2 regions of the Pseudoalteromonas sp. A41-2 genome follow, and region 1 is predicted to be linked to the other one. Evidence: predicted binding sites of a transcription regulator. Region 1 holds the regulator's gene; the other holds the start of a gene.
The links. Region 1 encodes ArgR, which controls arginine synthesis, uptake and breakdown. Its sites were predicted from a motif close to ANTGAATANNTATTCANT; they were not measured.

Region 1 (7,265 bases):
TACCTACGTTTGCACCAGCGTGGAACTTAGTACCACGTTGACGAACAATGATGCTACCCGCTAGAACTGATTCGCCACCAAAACGCTTAACACCTAGGCGTTTGCTTTCTGAATCGCGACCGTTACGAGTACTACCAGCTGCTTTTTTATGTGCCATTTCTAAGTACCTCTAATTAAGCGCTAATGCCAGTGATTTTAACTTCAGTGAACCATTGACGATGGCCCATTTGCTTACGAGAATGCTTACGACGTCTAAATTTAACAATCTTCACTTTCTCACCGCGACCGTGTGAAACAACCTCAGCTGTCACTTTACCACCGTTTACGAACGGTACACCGATCTCGATTTTCTCACCATCAGCAACTAAAAGTACTGAATCAAATTCAACTGCTGCACCAGTTTCAACGTCTAATTTCTCAAGACGAATTGTTTGACCTTCAGTCACACGGTGCTGTTTACCACCACTTTGGAAAACCGCGTACATAATTAACTCCGTCTGTGCGCCCTCAAATCGACGCAACTAAAATATTCTTCAATAGGGCGCGAAGTTTACGCTAATGCGCAAAAACTAGCAAGCCTCTTTTTAGATAAAATGAATAAAAAATAGCTGCATTAAGGGCAATTCAATATTTTCCCTTATTTTATCCTAAAAACACCGCTTGCCAAGCGGTTTTTGCGATCTTGTGACAATTAAATGACCGAGGCAAATATAGCTAATAAATCAGTCTAGAATGTTCACTTATTAAACAAGCAGATAAAATTAAGTCGCTATAATTGAGCCGAAAACAGAAACTTTAACGTGTTTTTTTATTGAATCATCACAAAATATCGAGCAAGCGCAATTTTTGATGTACAATCAGCCTCGTATACCCATAAAAATTGGCTCGGAGATCAATGGATATAAAAGCTATCCAGGCGTTAATCGAAAATGAAATGGATGACGTCAATCAACTTATACATGCCCAAATGCGCTCAGATGTCGCGTTGGTTAATCAACTTGGTTTATACATAGTTAACAGTGGTGGCAAGCGTGTTCGCCCCATGTTGGCTATTTTAGCAGCTAAAGCTTTAGGCTATGAGGGTAAAGATCACATTACCCTAGCAACCATCATTGAGTTTATTCACACAGCAACTTTGCTGCATGATGACGTGGTTGATGAGTCTAATTTGCGTCGAGGTACACCTACCGCAAACGCAGAGTTTGGCAATGCAGCCAGTGTGCTCGTGGGTGATTTTATTTACACTCGCTCATTCCAGCTTATGGTTGGGCTTGGCAAAATGCCGATCATGCAAATTTTAGCTGATGCGACCAATGTCATTGCTGAAGGTGAAGTGTTGCAGCTTATGAACTGTAATGACCCTAACACCACCGAACAAAGCTATATGCAGGTTATTTACAGCAAAACCGCCAAGCTTTTCGAAGCCGCAACGGGTCTTGCCGCTATCATTACCGAGCAAGACGAAAAAGTCCTCGACGCATTAAACCTATACGGCATGCATTTAGGGACTGCTTTTCAACTAGTAGATGATGTACTTGATTACAATGCTGATGCACAGCAACTTGGCAAAAACATTGGTGATGACTTAGCTGAAGGTAAACCTACTTTACCGCTTATTTACGCGATACAAAAAGGCACACCAGCGCAAGTAAAACTAGTTCGTGAAGCCATTGAACTAGGCAATGGTATGGATCACTTAGACAGCATTCTAGCGACGCTCGCTGATACCAAAGCCCTTGAGTTTACAATGCAAAAAGCAGAGCAAGAAGCTGATAAAGCCATTGCATGCATTGCTTTTTTACCCGACACGCCATACAAACAAGCGTTAGAAAGCTTAGCGCGGATTGCGGTCGCCCGCGATCACTAAGCGATACTTTATTCGAGCCATTAAAAAAGCCTGCAATTGCAGGCTTTTTTGTTTTAAGCGCTTCAACATGCATGTGAAGCGTTTAGCATCAATCGGGATTAACCGTTGATAAAATCAACACCTTCTTGGATGTCTTTGTTAAGTGTCGCTAGCATGTCGTTCTTAGCTTGCTCTTCGAATGCACTTAACTCACCGTAAGAAAGAATTTCTTCAACACCGTTCTTACCTAAACGTACTGGGTGTGCGAAGTAAGCAGCATCACCATTTTCAACAGCAACGTATGCGTAATCTACCACGTCTTCACCTTGTAAGCCTTTCACTAAAGACATACAAAAACGAGCCGCTGCGGCACCCATTGAAAGTGTTGCTGAACCGCCACCAGCTTTAGCATTAACAACTTCAGTACCTGCATTTTGGATACGTGGAGTAAGTGCTGCAACTTCTTCATCAGTGAAAGTAACGCCTTCAACTTGTGAAAGAAGTGGCAGAATGGTTGTACCAGAGTGACCACCAATAACAGGGACTTTAACGTCAGTTGCGCTTAAGCCTTTAAGTTCAGCTACAAACGCTTCAGAACGGATCACGTCAAGAGTCGTAATACCGAATACACGGTTAGCATCGTAAGTACCCGCTTTTTTGAATACTTCAGCAACGATTGGCACTGTGCCATTTACTGGGTTAGTGATGATACCTACTAACGCTTTAGGGCAGTTTTTAACGATGCCTTCAGCTAATGTTTTGATGATACCTGCGTTTACGTTGAAAAGGTCCGCACGGTCCATGCCCGGCTTACGTGGCATACCCGCTGGAATAAGAACGATATCACAACCTACTAATGCAGCGTCCAAGCTGTCTGCACCAAAGCCTTCAACTTTAACGTCAGTTGGGATGTGAGAAAGATCAACCGCTACACCAGGAACAACAGGGGCAACATCGTATAACGATAATTCAGAACCTGCAGGTAAACTTGTTTTTAATAATAAAGACAATGCTTGGCCGATACCGCCAGCTGCGCCTAAAACAGCAACTTTCATTGGAATTCTCCGTAATTTGAGGTAGGAAATATTTGTGGCCCTAAAGATAATGAAATTAGCGACTAAAAACAAATTTATCCTGCTTATTTCGCGTATAATTTCGACCATAGTTGTAAACTTAGCTGTAACGTGACGGTATTTGGACGACAAATGCAAACAAATACTGCATAACTATGCAGAATTGTGTAGAATTACTTCATATTTGATGAATAAAAGAAACGACAACATGCAACCACAAGACAAACAAGAAGCACTGATCAAAGCGTTTAAATCGTTATTAAAAGAAGAAAACTTTGGCTCACAAGGTGAGATTGTCGAAGCATTAAAAGACCAAGGCTTTGATAATATTAGCCAAAGTAAAGTATCACGCATGTTGAGTAAATTTGGCGCTGTACGCACACGCAATGCAAAACAAGAAATGGTGTATTGTTTACCTGCCGAAATGGGTGTGCCAACCGCAAAGAGCCCTCTTCGTCAGCTTGTTATCGACATCATGCACAACGAAATGATGATTATTATTCGTACCAGCCCAGGGGCTGCACAGCTGATTGCCCGATTACTTGATTCATTAGGTAAGGCAGACGGTGTACTGGGTACAATTGCAGGCGACGACACTATTTTTATCGCCCCTGCAAAAATTTCTGAAATCGATGTCACGCTAGACCGCGTTAGAACATTATTCGATACAGTTTAACGTTAAAGCTGCTTCAAAAAGTTTACTGACGGGGCGAAAAATGCAGACCCCATGTCGGCTTGTGTAAAATCGAGCCAATGGTCATAACATTCGCCCTGCCCTAATCGGCTTTTGAGTACCTGTTCAAACGCATCACCTTGCGCTGCACACGACACCATTAAAATGCCCTGTTTATGAACGTCACCAAACGGCATGCTTTGATTGAGTATGAGAGGCTGACCCTTTTCATCTTTTAATTCACTTCGTACTGCATGACTCGTTTCAACAGCTGGCATTATTAACGTGTTATCAAGACGTGTACGCCCCATGATTTGCTCTTGCTCAGATAACGACAAATGTTGCCACACGCTTAGGTCATGCACAAAACGCTGCACATGAATATAACTTCCCTGATCTTCAAAATGACCCGGCTTATCAATCAGTGCGGTGCTTCGCTTTTGTCGCCCATGCGGAGTGTCTCCCGCATAAATAAAGCCATTAAAATCGCGGCCATCTAAAAAGCGAAAGTTACGAACTTGTTCCACCAACTCAACATCAGGTGTAAATAATTTAATGATTTGTAGAGCAAAAAGGTGATTTACATCTTCACGATCAGAGCGAATTTGCACAAACAAATCGAATGGCTGCGCACTCATGACGTGCTCACTGTGCGTCACATTTGGAAAGCTTTGTAATTGGCTTGGAATAAACTCTGGCAGTATATGTGGCCAGTACTGCGCACCAAGCGCAACCACACATGACAACATGGCTTCAGAGAATTGGTCTGCAAACTCGTCTTGAATGACGCTTACGCGTTTAAGTTTTTTGCGTAATGACTCATCGTGACCATCATAAACATTAAAAAACAGGTGCAAACCGTGTAAGTTTGCTTCAGCACAAATCCCAGATTGCGCTTGCGCCATAATGAATCCTTAGCTACTCGTTATCAAACATACAGACAAGGAATTCAGGATTATAACGTTCTGTTTAATCTTCGAAAAAATTGACCGTATGTGGCATTATTTTTATTTTTACTGGTTGCTCGACCGCTAGTACACGATCATTTTCGGCAGCAACTTCTAGCTCCTGCCCAGCAATACGTACCTTATACACATAACGCGTACCGATAAAACGTCTGTTTAGTATGGCTTGACTACTTACATCGCCGTGCTCTGCCTCACATAACTTAATATGATGAGGTCGTACATACACCACACCGTGTTGACCTTGATGCTTGCTTTCGGTTAGCGAATGTATGACACCATACGTCGTTTCATATTCAGTTGGCGTTAAGACTTTTGCCGTTAAGTATATGCCCGTACCAAGAAACTCTGCAACCTCCTTTGAGTTAGGTTGGCTAAATAACTGCTCGGGAGTGCCTTGTTGCGCTATTTTTCCACCGTGCATCACCGCAAGCGTATCAGCAAAGGCAAACGCTTCTTCTTTTGAGTGCGTCACAAAAACAGCGGAAACTTGTTGGTCTTTTATAATCCGACGAATATCAGCAATTAATTCAAAACGCACTTGGGTATCAATGTTCGAAAATGGCTCATCAAGTAGTAATAAACTGGGTTTATATGCCAAAGCTCTCGCTATTGCGACACGTTGTTGCTGCCCACCGGAGAGTTGATGTGGGTATCGTTTTGCACAGCCATCTAGTTTAACCAACCTGAGCATTTCACTCACGCGCTCACGTTTTTGTGCTTTACTCATATTGCTCAAACCAAAGGCAATGTTATCGCTTACTGTTAGATGCGGAAACAAAGCGTAATCTTGAAACATCATGCCGATATTTCGTTTTTCTGGCGCAATAAAATGATGATTGTCATTGACCACTTGTGAGTCGATACTCATGTATCCTTGCGATGGCTGTAAAATACCTGCAATTGCTTTTAACGTGGTGGTTTTACCACACCCACTGGCGCCTAATAAACAGACTATTTCGTCTTGCTTCACATTTAGAGTAAGCTCACTCAATACCTTAGTGCCATTATATTGGTAGGCTAAGTCTTTAATTATCAAATGACTCATGAGTGATTGTGCTCCATCGAACGATTAACGAAATACAAAGGAATTAGTCCTACTAAAACAATAAACAAGGCCGAAATAGACGCTAACTCTAATTGTTCATCACTGACATACTGAAAAACATGCGTGGCCAAAGTTTCAAAGTTAAATGGACGCAAGAGCAATGCGGCGGGTAGCTCTTTCATACATTCAATAAATACTAATAATCCTGCGGTTAATATACCGCGTTTTAGCAAGGGTAAATGAACTTTATACAGGGTTGTAAAAGGCCCTTTGCCCATTGATTGACTCGCCATATCGAGTGAGGGGCTGATACGTAAGAAACTACTTTCAAGCGCTCCATGCGCAATTGCATAGAAACGCACTATATAAGCAAAAACCATCGCAAATAGAGTACCACTTAATACTAGGCCTAACGAAAAACCGTGCGGCTCTAACCATGCATTCAGTAAGTCATCAAGCTGCGTTAAAGGCAGTAAAACGGCGATAGCAAGCACCGTGCCTGGTAGTGCGTACCCTGTACTCGCTAGACGTCCAGGAATAAGGGGGTAACGGTCTTTACTTATGCGTTGATAAAACAGCACACATAAGCTCAGTATAATAGTCGCCAGGCTCACGACGACAGCAACCTTGAGGCTTTGCCATGCATAATTAAAAAATGCACCATTCCACGCATCTTCCGCATACACAATAGCGTACTTCACAAGCACTGCCACGGGTAATAAAAACGCCAGCAGCAAAGTAAGGCTACAGGCTATTGTTGCCCCCCAGGCTGCGCTGCCTTTTAAGCTGTATAACGTCGCACTATTAACACTTGATTGGCGCTCATATACGGCTTGGTTTCTTCGGCTGTAGCGCTCAAGCATCAGGGTTAAGAATAAAATGAGCAACATAATGCCAGAAATTTTTGCAGCCGCAGTGAGAGAGTAATACCCCAACCAGGTATCGTAAACGGCGGTCGTCAATGTACTCACAGCAAAATAATTCACTGTTGCAAAGTCAGCCATCGCCTCCATGCTAATTAAGGTAATACCCGCCACAATAGCGCCGCGGCCAAGTGGCAAGCTTACTCGTAAGAAGCTTTGCAAAGGGGACAACCCCATTAACTGGCTGGCTTGCACAAGTTTAAATGATTGCTCTCTCAGTGCTGTTTTGAAAATTAAATACAGGTAGGGATACAACACAAGGGCAATCATCACAATTGCTCCTGTTAAGGTACGAATATCGAAAAACCAATAGTCATCCGGCGATTGCCAACCAAACCAATCACGTAGCGCAATTTGTACGGGACCTGCATAATCGAGTAAGTCCGTGTAAACATAAGCAATTAAGTAGGTCGGCATGGCAAGTGGCAGCATGAGCGCCCACTCAAATTGCTTTCGCCCCGGAAACTCACAATACGCAGTCAACCACGCTAATGGCAGCGCGATGAGGCAACTTAAAAGCCCGACTCCAGCAATCAAGAATAGAGTATTGCGGGTGTAATCCCACAACACAGTATCAAACAAGTGCTGAAACACATCAGAGCCTCCTTGCAGAGACTCCACTAATAAAAAGCCAAGAGGTGTTACAAGCAATAACCCGATAAACCAAGCTATTAACTGCCAGCGAGACAACGAAAACTTCACATGCATACGAGGCTGTTATTCCTTCATTAATAACA
Region 2 (7,265 bases), 1.3 Mb from region 1:
ACTTACCACGAATCCCAGCGAATAAATTGGGTTCAGAGTTACAGTATACCGTCTCTGATTGGCAGTTTAGCCTAACAGGTACACATTACTTTGAGCAGTCAGACATCACAGCCTACGAGGCAAAAACTGAAGGGTATACTTTGTTTGATGCGTCAGCGAATTATCAACTTGACTTAGGCCCAGTAGATACACAACTTTATATCAACGTTGATAACATAACAGACGAACTTGGCTTTGTTCACAGCTCGTTTATTAAAGAAAAAGCGCCACTACCGGGCAGAAACTTCAGCCTAGGTATCCGCGGTTACTTCTAAAAAGTAACGAATATAAAAAAACCCTTTCACTTTAATAAGTGAAAGGGTTTTTTATTATCTTTTAAAAAAGTTAAACGCGCTGTTTAACCTTTTTGTTCGATTTTAGCCCATGAATCACGAAGACCCACCGTTTGGTTGAACACAAGTGTCTGTGCTTTATTATCGCGACAGAAATACCCTGTACGTTCAAACTGGAAGCCCTGCTCTGCTTGTGCATTTGCAAGTGAAGGTTCTAACTTCGCATTTGATAACACCACAAGCGACTCTGGATTAAGCGTTGCATTAAAGTCTTCAGCAGCTGCTGGGTTAGGTACGTTGAATAGACGATCGTATAAACGTATTTCTGCAGTAATAGACTCGCTAGCAGATACCCAATGGATTACCCCTTTCACCTTGCGACCATCACTTGGGTTTTTACCCAGCGTTTCATCATCGTAAGAACAGAAGATCGTGGTGATTTCACCATTAGCGTCTTTTTCAATGCGTTCAGCTTTTATCACATAAGCTCCGCGTAAACGCACTTCTTTACCCAGCACTAAACGCTTAAACTTATTGTTTGCTTCTTCACGGAAATCTTCGCGTTCAATATAAAGCTCGCGAGTAAATGGCACATCACGGCGTCCCATTTCTTCTATGTTCGGGTGATTAGCGACTGATAACGTTTCTACTTTATCTGCATCATAGTTCTCTAGAACCACTTTAACAGGGTCAAGTACAGCCATAGCACGTGGTGCATGTTCATTTAAATCTTCACGAATACACGCTTCCAACATGCCCATTTCAACCATGTTTTCTTGCTTAGTAATACCAATGCGTGAACAGAACTCACGTACTGAAGCTGGTGTATAACCACGACGACGTAAACCAGCAATCGTTGGCATACGTGGGTCATCCCAGCCTTCAACATGGCCATTAACCACTAAGTCATTTAATTTACGCTTAGACATAATGGTGTATTCAAGATTTAAACGTGAAAACTCGATTTGCTGTGGATGGCATTCTAGGCTGATGTTATCAAGCACCCAGTCATAGAGACGTCGGTTATCTTGGAATTCAAGCGTACATAAAGAATGTGTAATACCTTCAAGCGCATCCGAAATACAATGTGTAAAGTCATACATTGGGTAAATGCACCACTTATCACCTGTTTGGTGATGGTGAGCAAAACGTACACGGTACAAAATAGGATCGCGTAATACAATAAACGAGCTTGCCATATCAATTTTAGCACGCAGTACACACTCGCCTTCTTTAAACTCACCGTTACGCATTTTTTCGAATAAGGCTAAGTTCTCTTCAACAGGTGTATCACGATAAGGGCTATTTTTTCCTGGCTCTTTTAGCGTACCACGGTACTCACGTGCTTGGTCTGCTGACAAGAAACACACATACGCAAGCCCTTTTTCGATAAGTTCAACGGCATAGCCATAAAGTGCATCAAAGTAGTTTGATGAATATTTAATTTCACCATCCCATTGAAAACCGAGCCACTGCACATCTTCTTTAATAGAGTTTACGTAGTTGATATCTTCTTTTTCTGGGTTTGTATCATCAAAACGTAAGTTGCAAAGGCCATTGTAATCCTGGGCAATACCAAAATTTAAGCATATAGACTTTGCATGACCAATGTGTAAAAAACCATTTGGTTCTGGTGGAAAACGTGTATGCGTAGTCGCGTGTTTACCGCTTGCGAGATCTTCGTCGATACGCGTTCTTATAAAGTTACTTGGGCGATTCTCAATTTCCGCCATAGGAGCATAATCCTCTGAATATTGCATGGTGACAAAACTACTGCATTATTACAAAAAGAAGCGCTAACATACAGTAGTTGATGTGTGTTTATCGAAGATAATAATGCGATTGTTAAAACCCTACGGTCAAATCGGTAAAAAAGTTGTTCTAACGCAATAAAATGATCATTGACTGACGATATAGTGCCGATAGTTTCACTATTTAATAAGGAAAAGAGATGGCTTCACTCAATCAACACCGAGTCTATATTCCTAGCTCTGCACGTGCAAACCAGTATGTGTTAGTTGAATTTAAACCCAATGATGAGTTTTTTGCCCAGTTTACGAACATTAGCTGCGGTTACAAGCGTCTTGCAAGGGAATTATTTGCGCTGTGCGATGAGTATGAACTTCATAACGTACATCTCATTGCGAATGATAAACTACCTGTCGTACGCTACCATGACGAGGCGTACAGTTTAGAAACAACAAAACAAATATTATTTTTCTATAATCCACAATACCACGAAGCACACAATGTATTTGCTAATGGCGAAGAAAAATGCAAAAAAATTCGCTTATTATTCTTAGCAACCGGTGACGATATTCGTGCAAATGCGGCACAGTTCCACCATAAAGTGCAACGGGTAATCAATACATTACAAGACAAGCTTTTAAGCAACCAACCCCCGCTTAAGATTAGAGATCATCAACACTTAACCTATGACTTATTTGCCAAAGCCAAAGGCCACAAAGAAAGCTATGGCTATAAGTTGCGAAGTTTATATCCGCGTTATCAATCGCGCCAATGCCATTTGCCAAGCGATTACAGCGAAATGACCTATGCAGGCTTTTCAATTCCTGTCACACGCGCAATTAAGACACAATTTCAGCATATGCTAAATGAAGAAAACTACAGTCAGTTTTATCACTATATTTTTGATGCGTTTAAACGTGCCTGTGATAAGCGTCAACTTAACTTAGCTGCCTTTATCGCAAATGGCACACGCCCGATTGTGCGTAATAGTAATATTGACAATGCACAGAGCAATAGCGAGTTACAAAAACTGACTTTCGACTGCACCAGCGAGCAAGTACAAATACAACAATTTTGGAATGCGGATACGTTGGTCGATGTGCTGCACTTTGTTATTGCAGCAGCAGAAAAAGATAAGCACGATATCGGTTACGGCCGATTTATGAACCAAGTACAAAGTGCCATTAATGAGGTGACAGACGAACTTGCGTTTAATCCAACACGCCAAGACTTACGCGTGCGCTTTTATCAGCATATTAACTATCAATATTAAACAGGTTTTACGTGGGTGACAGCGATGTGTCACCCCTTTTACCTTAACGATTTTTTGGTAATTTAGATAAGTCTAAGCGTAATACCTTTGAGCGTCGCTGGTAGTTATACAGCGACTTTTTCTTTGCGGGCAGTTCATCGACCGTCACCAATTCAAAACCTTGTTCAATAAACCAATGAATACTGCGCGTTGTTAACGCAAATAACCCATGATAACCACAACGTTTGGCTTTATTAATTATAAAACGTAATAAATTACTGCCACGGTCTGCATCACGATATTGAGGGTGAACAGCAAGACTTGCAAATTCACCAACCTGCTCTTCATCAAATGGGTAAAGGGCAGCGCACGCGATAATAAGTCCATCACGCTCAATCACTGTGAATTGCTCAATTTCTATCTCTAATTGCTCTCTTGAGCGACGCACTAAATAGCCCTGCTCTTCAAGTGGTCTAATTAAGTTTAAGATACCGGTTATATCACTGATCGTTGCACTACGAAGTTGTTCAGAACTTTGCGGCGCAATCTGGGTCCCGATACCATCCAAAGAAAAGAGCTCTTGCAATAAGGCACCATCTTCTTTGTAGCTGACAAGGTGACACCGATGCACCCCGCCCCGACATGCATCAATAGCAGCTTGCAAAAAGACAGGGGCGCTCAAACATGAAGGTGTATGAGTGCGATAGTGCTCTAACACTCGCTCGGCTTCGTTTGGCATTAATTCAGCTATCGCTTCGCCATTTTCATCTAAAATACCTGCATCTTGGCTAAACCCTAGCATTTTGTCTGCTCTGAGCTTTAAAGCAACTTGAGTCGCAATTTCTTCTGCGGTTAAATTAAAGCTCTCACCCGTCACTGAGGCAGCAATCGGACCTAGGAGCACAATACTATTGTTATTGAGTTGGTGGCGTATTCCCTCAACATCAATTCGCCTAACACGCCCCGAGTGGTGGTAATCAACCCCTTCATCAACGCCTAAAGGCTGCGCTATAACAAAATTACCACTCACTACATTTAAAAATGAGCCCGACATGGGGGTGCTACTTAATGACGTGGATAAACGTGCGGTGATGTCAAATTGCATTGCTCCGGCCACTTTTTTAATCACTTCAAAAGTGGTGTTATCGGTAACACGGATCTCGTTATGAAAATGACTAGTTATGCCAACCTCATTCAAAGCGGCATTAAATTGTGGCCGTGCGCCAAACACCAAAACAATCTTAATACCTAAGCTTGTTAATAGAGCAACATCATTAATAATACTTCGACAGCCTGGCTGGTCTATCGCCTCACCACCCAGCATTACAACGAAAGTCTTGCCTCTATGGGCATTTACATAAGGAGTCGACTGACGAAATCCGTCTACTAATTCTGTAGTACGCACGTGCTAATTACCTTTTAAATTCAAGCGTTTTTTATTAAAACGGAAACAGAGGAATTAGTGTAAGGAATTTTTATTCATAAATAAAGAATTTTTATTCTTTATTTATGAATAAAAATTGACAGTGAATTTAGCAATAAAAAAGGCCCGCATAAGCGAGCCTCTTTTTAAGAGATTAAAGACCGATTACCAGCCTGTTTTCTCTTTAAGTGCAGCACCGATGTCAGCTAGTGAACGTACTGTTTTAACGCCAGCAGCTTCTAATGCAGCAAATTTCTCATCAGCAGTACCTTTACCGCCTGCGATGATTGCACCCGCGTGACCCATACGCTTACCTGGAGGCGCAGTTACACCCGCAATGTAAGAAACAACAGGCTTAGTTACGTTGTGCTTGATGTATTCAGCAGCTTCTTCTTCTGCTGTACCACCGATTTCACCGATCATAACGATTGCTTCAGTTTGCTCGTCTTTTTCGAACATTTCTAAAACGTCGATGAAGTTAGTGCCAGGGATTGGGTCGCCACCGATACCAACACATGTTGATTGGCCGAAACCAGCATCAGTAGTTTGCTTAACCGCTTCGTAAGTAAGTGTACCAGAACGTGATACGATACCTACTTTACCAGGCTTGTGGATGTGACCAGGCATGATACCGATCTTAGTTTCACCCGGAGTGATAACACCTGGGCAGTTAGGACCGATCATGCGAACACCAGTTTGCTCAAGCTTAACTTTAACGTCAACCATGTCTAGTGTTGGGATACCTTCAGTGATACAAACGATAAGCTCGATGCCAGCATCGATAGCTTCTAAGATTGCATCTTTACAGAAAGGTGCTGGTACGTAGATTACTGATGCAGTTGCGCCAGTTGCTTCTACAGCGTCACGTACTGTGTTGAATACTGGAAGACCAAGGTGCGTTTGACCGCCTTTACCTGGGCTAACACCACCAACCATTTGTGTACCATACTCAAGCGCTTGCTCAGAGTGGAAAGTACCTTGGCCACCAGTGAAACCTTGACAGATAACTTTTGTATCTTTATTGATTAATACAGACATTATTTGCCCTCCGCAGCAGCAACAACTTTTTCAGCTGCGTCTGTTAGTGATTCAGCAGCGATGATGTTAAGGTCAGAATTAGCAAGTACTTCACGACCTAGTTCAGCGTTAGTACCTTCTAAACGTACTACTACTGGTACGTTTACGCCTACTTCTTTAACTGCACCAATGATACCTTCTGCGATCATGTCACAACGAACGATACCACCGAAGATGTTAACTAAAACAGCTTTTACGTTGTCGTCTGAAAGGATGATCTTGAATGCTTCAGATACACGCTCTTTCGTCGCGCCGCCACCAACATCTAGGAAGTTAGCTGGCTTGCCACCGTGTAGGTTTACGATGTCCATCGTACCCATTGCTAGGCCTGCACCGTTAACCATACAACCCACGTTACCGTCTAGTGCAACGTAGTTAAGCTCGAAGCTTGCAGCGTGAGCTTCACGTGCATCTTCTTGAGATGGATCGTGCATTTCACGGATTTTAGGTTGACGGTAAAGCGCGTTACCATCTACACCGATTTTGCCATCTAGACAGTGAAGGTTGCCTTCGTCTGTGATAACAAGCGGGTTGATTTCTAATAATGCGAAATCGAAATCGTTGAACATGTTCGCAAGACCCATGAAGATCTTAACAAACTGTTTCATTTGCGTTGGGTTTAAACCTAGTTTGAAGCCTAATTCACGAGCTTGATACGCTTGAGGACCTACAAGTGGATCGATTTCAGCTTTGTGGATTAGCTCTGGCGTTTCTTCAGCAACAGTCTCGATTTCAACACCACCTTCAGTAGATGCCATGAAAACAACTTTACGAGAAGCACGATCTACTACAGCGCCTAGGTATAATTCGTTAGCGATGTCAGTGCAGCTCTCAACAAGGATCTTAGCTACTGGCTGACCATTTTCGTCTGTTTGGTAAGTAACTAAGTTTTTACCTAACCAGTTCGCAGCGAACTCTTTAACTTCGTCGATTGTTTTAACTAGCTTAACACCGCCAGCTTTACCACGGCCACCTGCGTGAACCTGTGTTTTAACAACCCACATATCACCGCCAATTTTCTCAGCAGCTGCTGCAGCTTCTTCAGGTGTATCGCAAGCGTAACCGTGAGAAACTGGTAAACCATATTCGGCAAAAAGTTGTTTTGCCTGATACTCATGCAAATTCATGATGCTTTATCCAATTTTTTATACTAAAAGAGCTGAATATTTATGCAAATAAACAGCTATCCCAAATTGCGCACCTAGTATAAATCCCAAGGCTCAACATGAAAACCCCAGTTAGACCAAAGGCGCAAAAAAAAAAGCTGTGAACGCAGTCCACAGCTTACATTTTATACAACTAGATTAAACATCTAGTAATAAACGTGTTGGATCTTCAAGTAACTCTTTAATTGTCACTAAGAAACCAACAGATTCTTTACCATCAATTTGACGGTGATCGTACGATAACGCTAAATACATCATTGGTAAGA

Region 2: a site for ArgR is predicted at 4,800-4,817, ahead of argA (amino-acid N-acetyltransferase). Genes of this name have one in related genera too.

Annotation. Positions count from the first base shown of each region.
Region 1 covers NZ_CP065231.1:2,897,372-2,904,636, forward strand. The annotation lists gene rpmA (50S ribosomal protein L27) at 1-157, opposite strand, end outside; gene rplU (50S ribosomal protein L21) at 174-485, opposite strand; gene ispB (octaprenyl diphosphate synthase) at 896-1,867, shown strand; gene mdh (malate dehydrogenase) at 1,966-2,901, opposite strand; gene argR (transcriptional regulator ArgR) at 3,128-3,595, shown strand; gene IT970_RS13100 (Dyp-type peroxidase) at 3,598-4,497, opposite strand; gene IT970_RS13105 (ABC transporter ATP-binding protein) at 4,562-5,605, opposite strand; gene IT970_RS13110 (ABC transporter permease) at 5,602-7,236, opposite strand.
Region 2 covers NZ_CP065231.1:1,638,958-1,646,222, reverse strand. The annotation lists gene IT970_RS07545 (TonB-dependent receptor) at 1-314, shown strand, start outside; gene glnS (glutamine--tRNA ligase) at 398-2,065, opposite strand; gene IT970_RS07535 (DUF3083 family protein) at 2,284-3,354, shown strand; gene argA (amino-acid N-acetyltransferase) at 3,398-4,738, opposite strand; gene sucD (succinate--CoA ligase subunit alpha) at 4,922-5,794, opposite strand; gene sucC (ADP-forming succinate--CoA ligase subunit beta) at 5,794-6,960, opposite strand; gene odhB (2-oxoglutarate dehydrogenase complex dihydrolipoyllysine-residue succinyltransferase) at 7,138-7,265, opposite strand, start outside.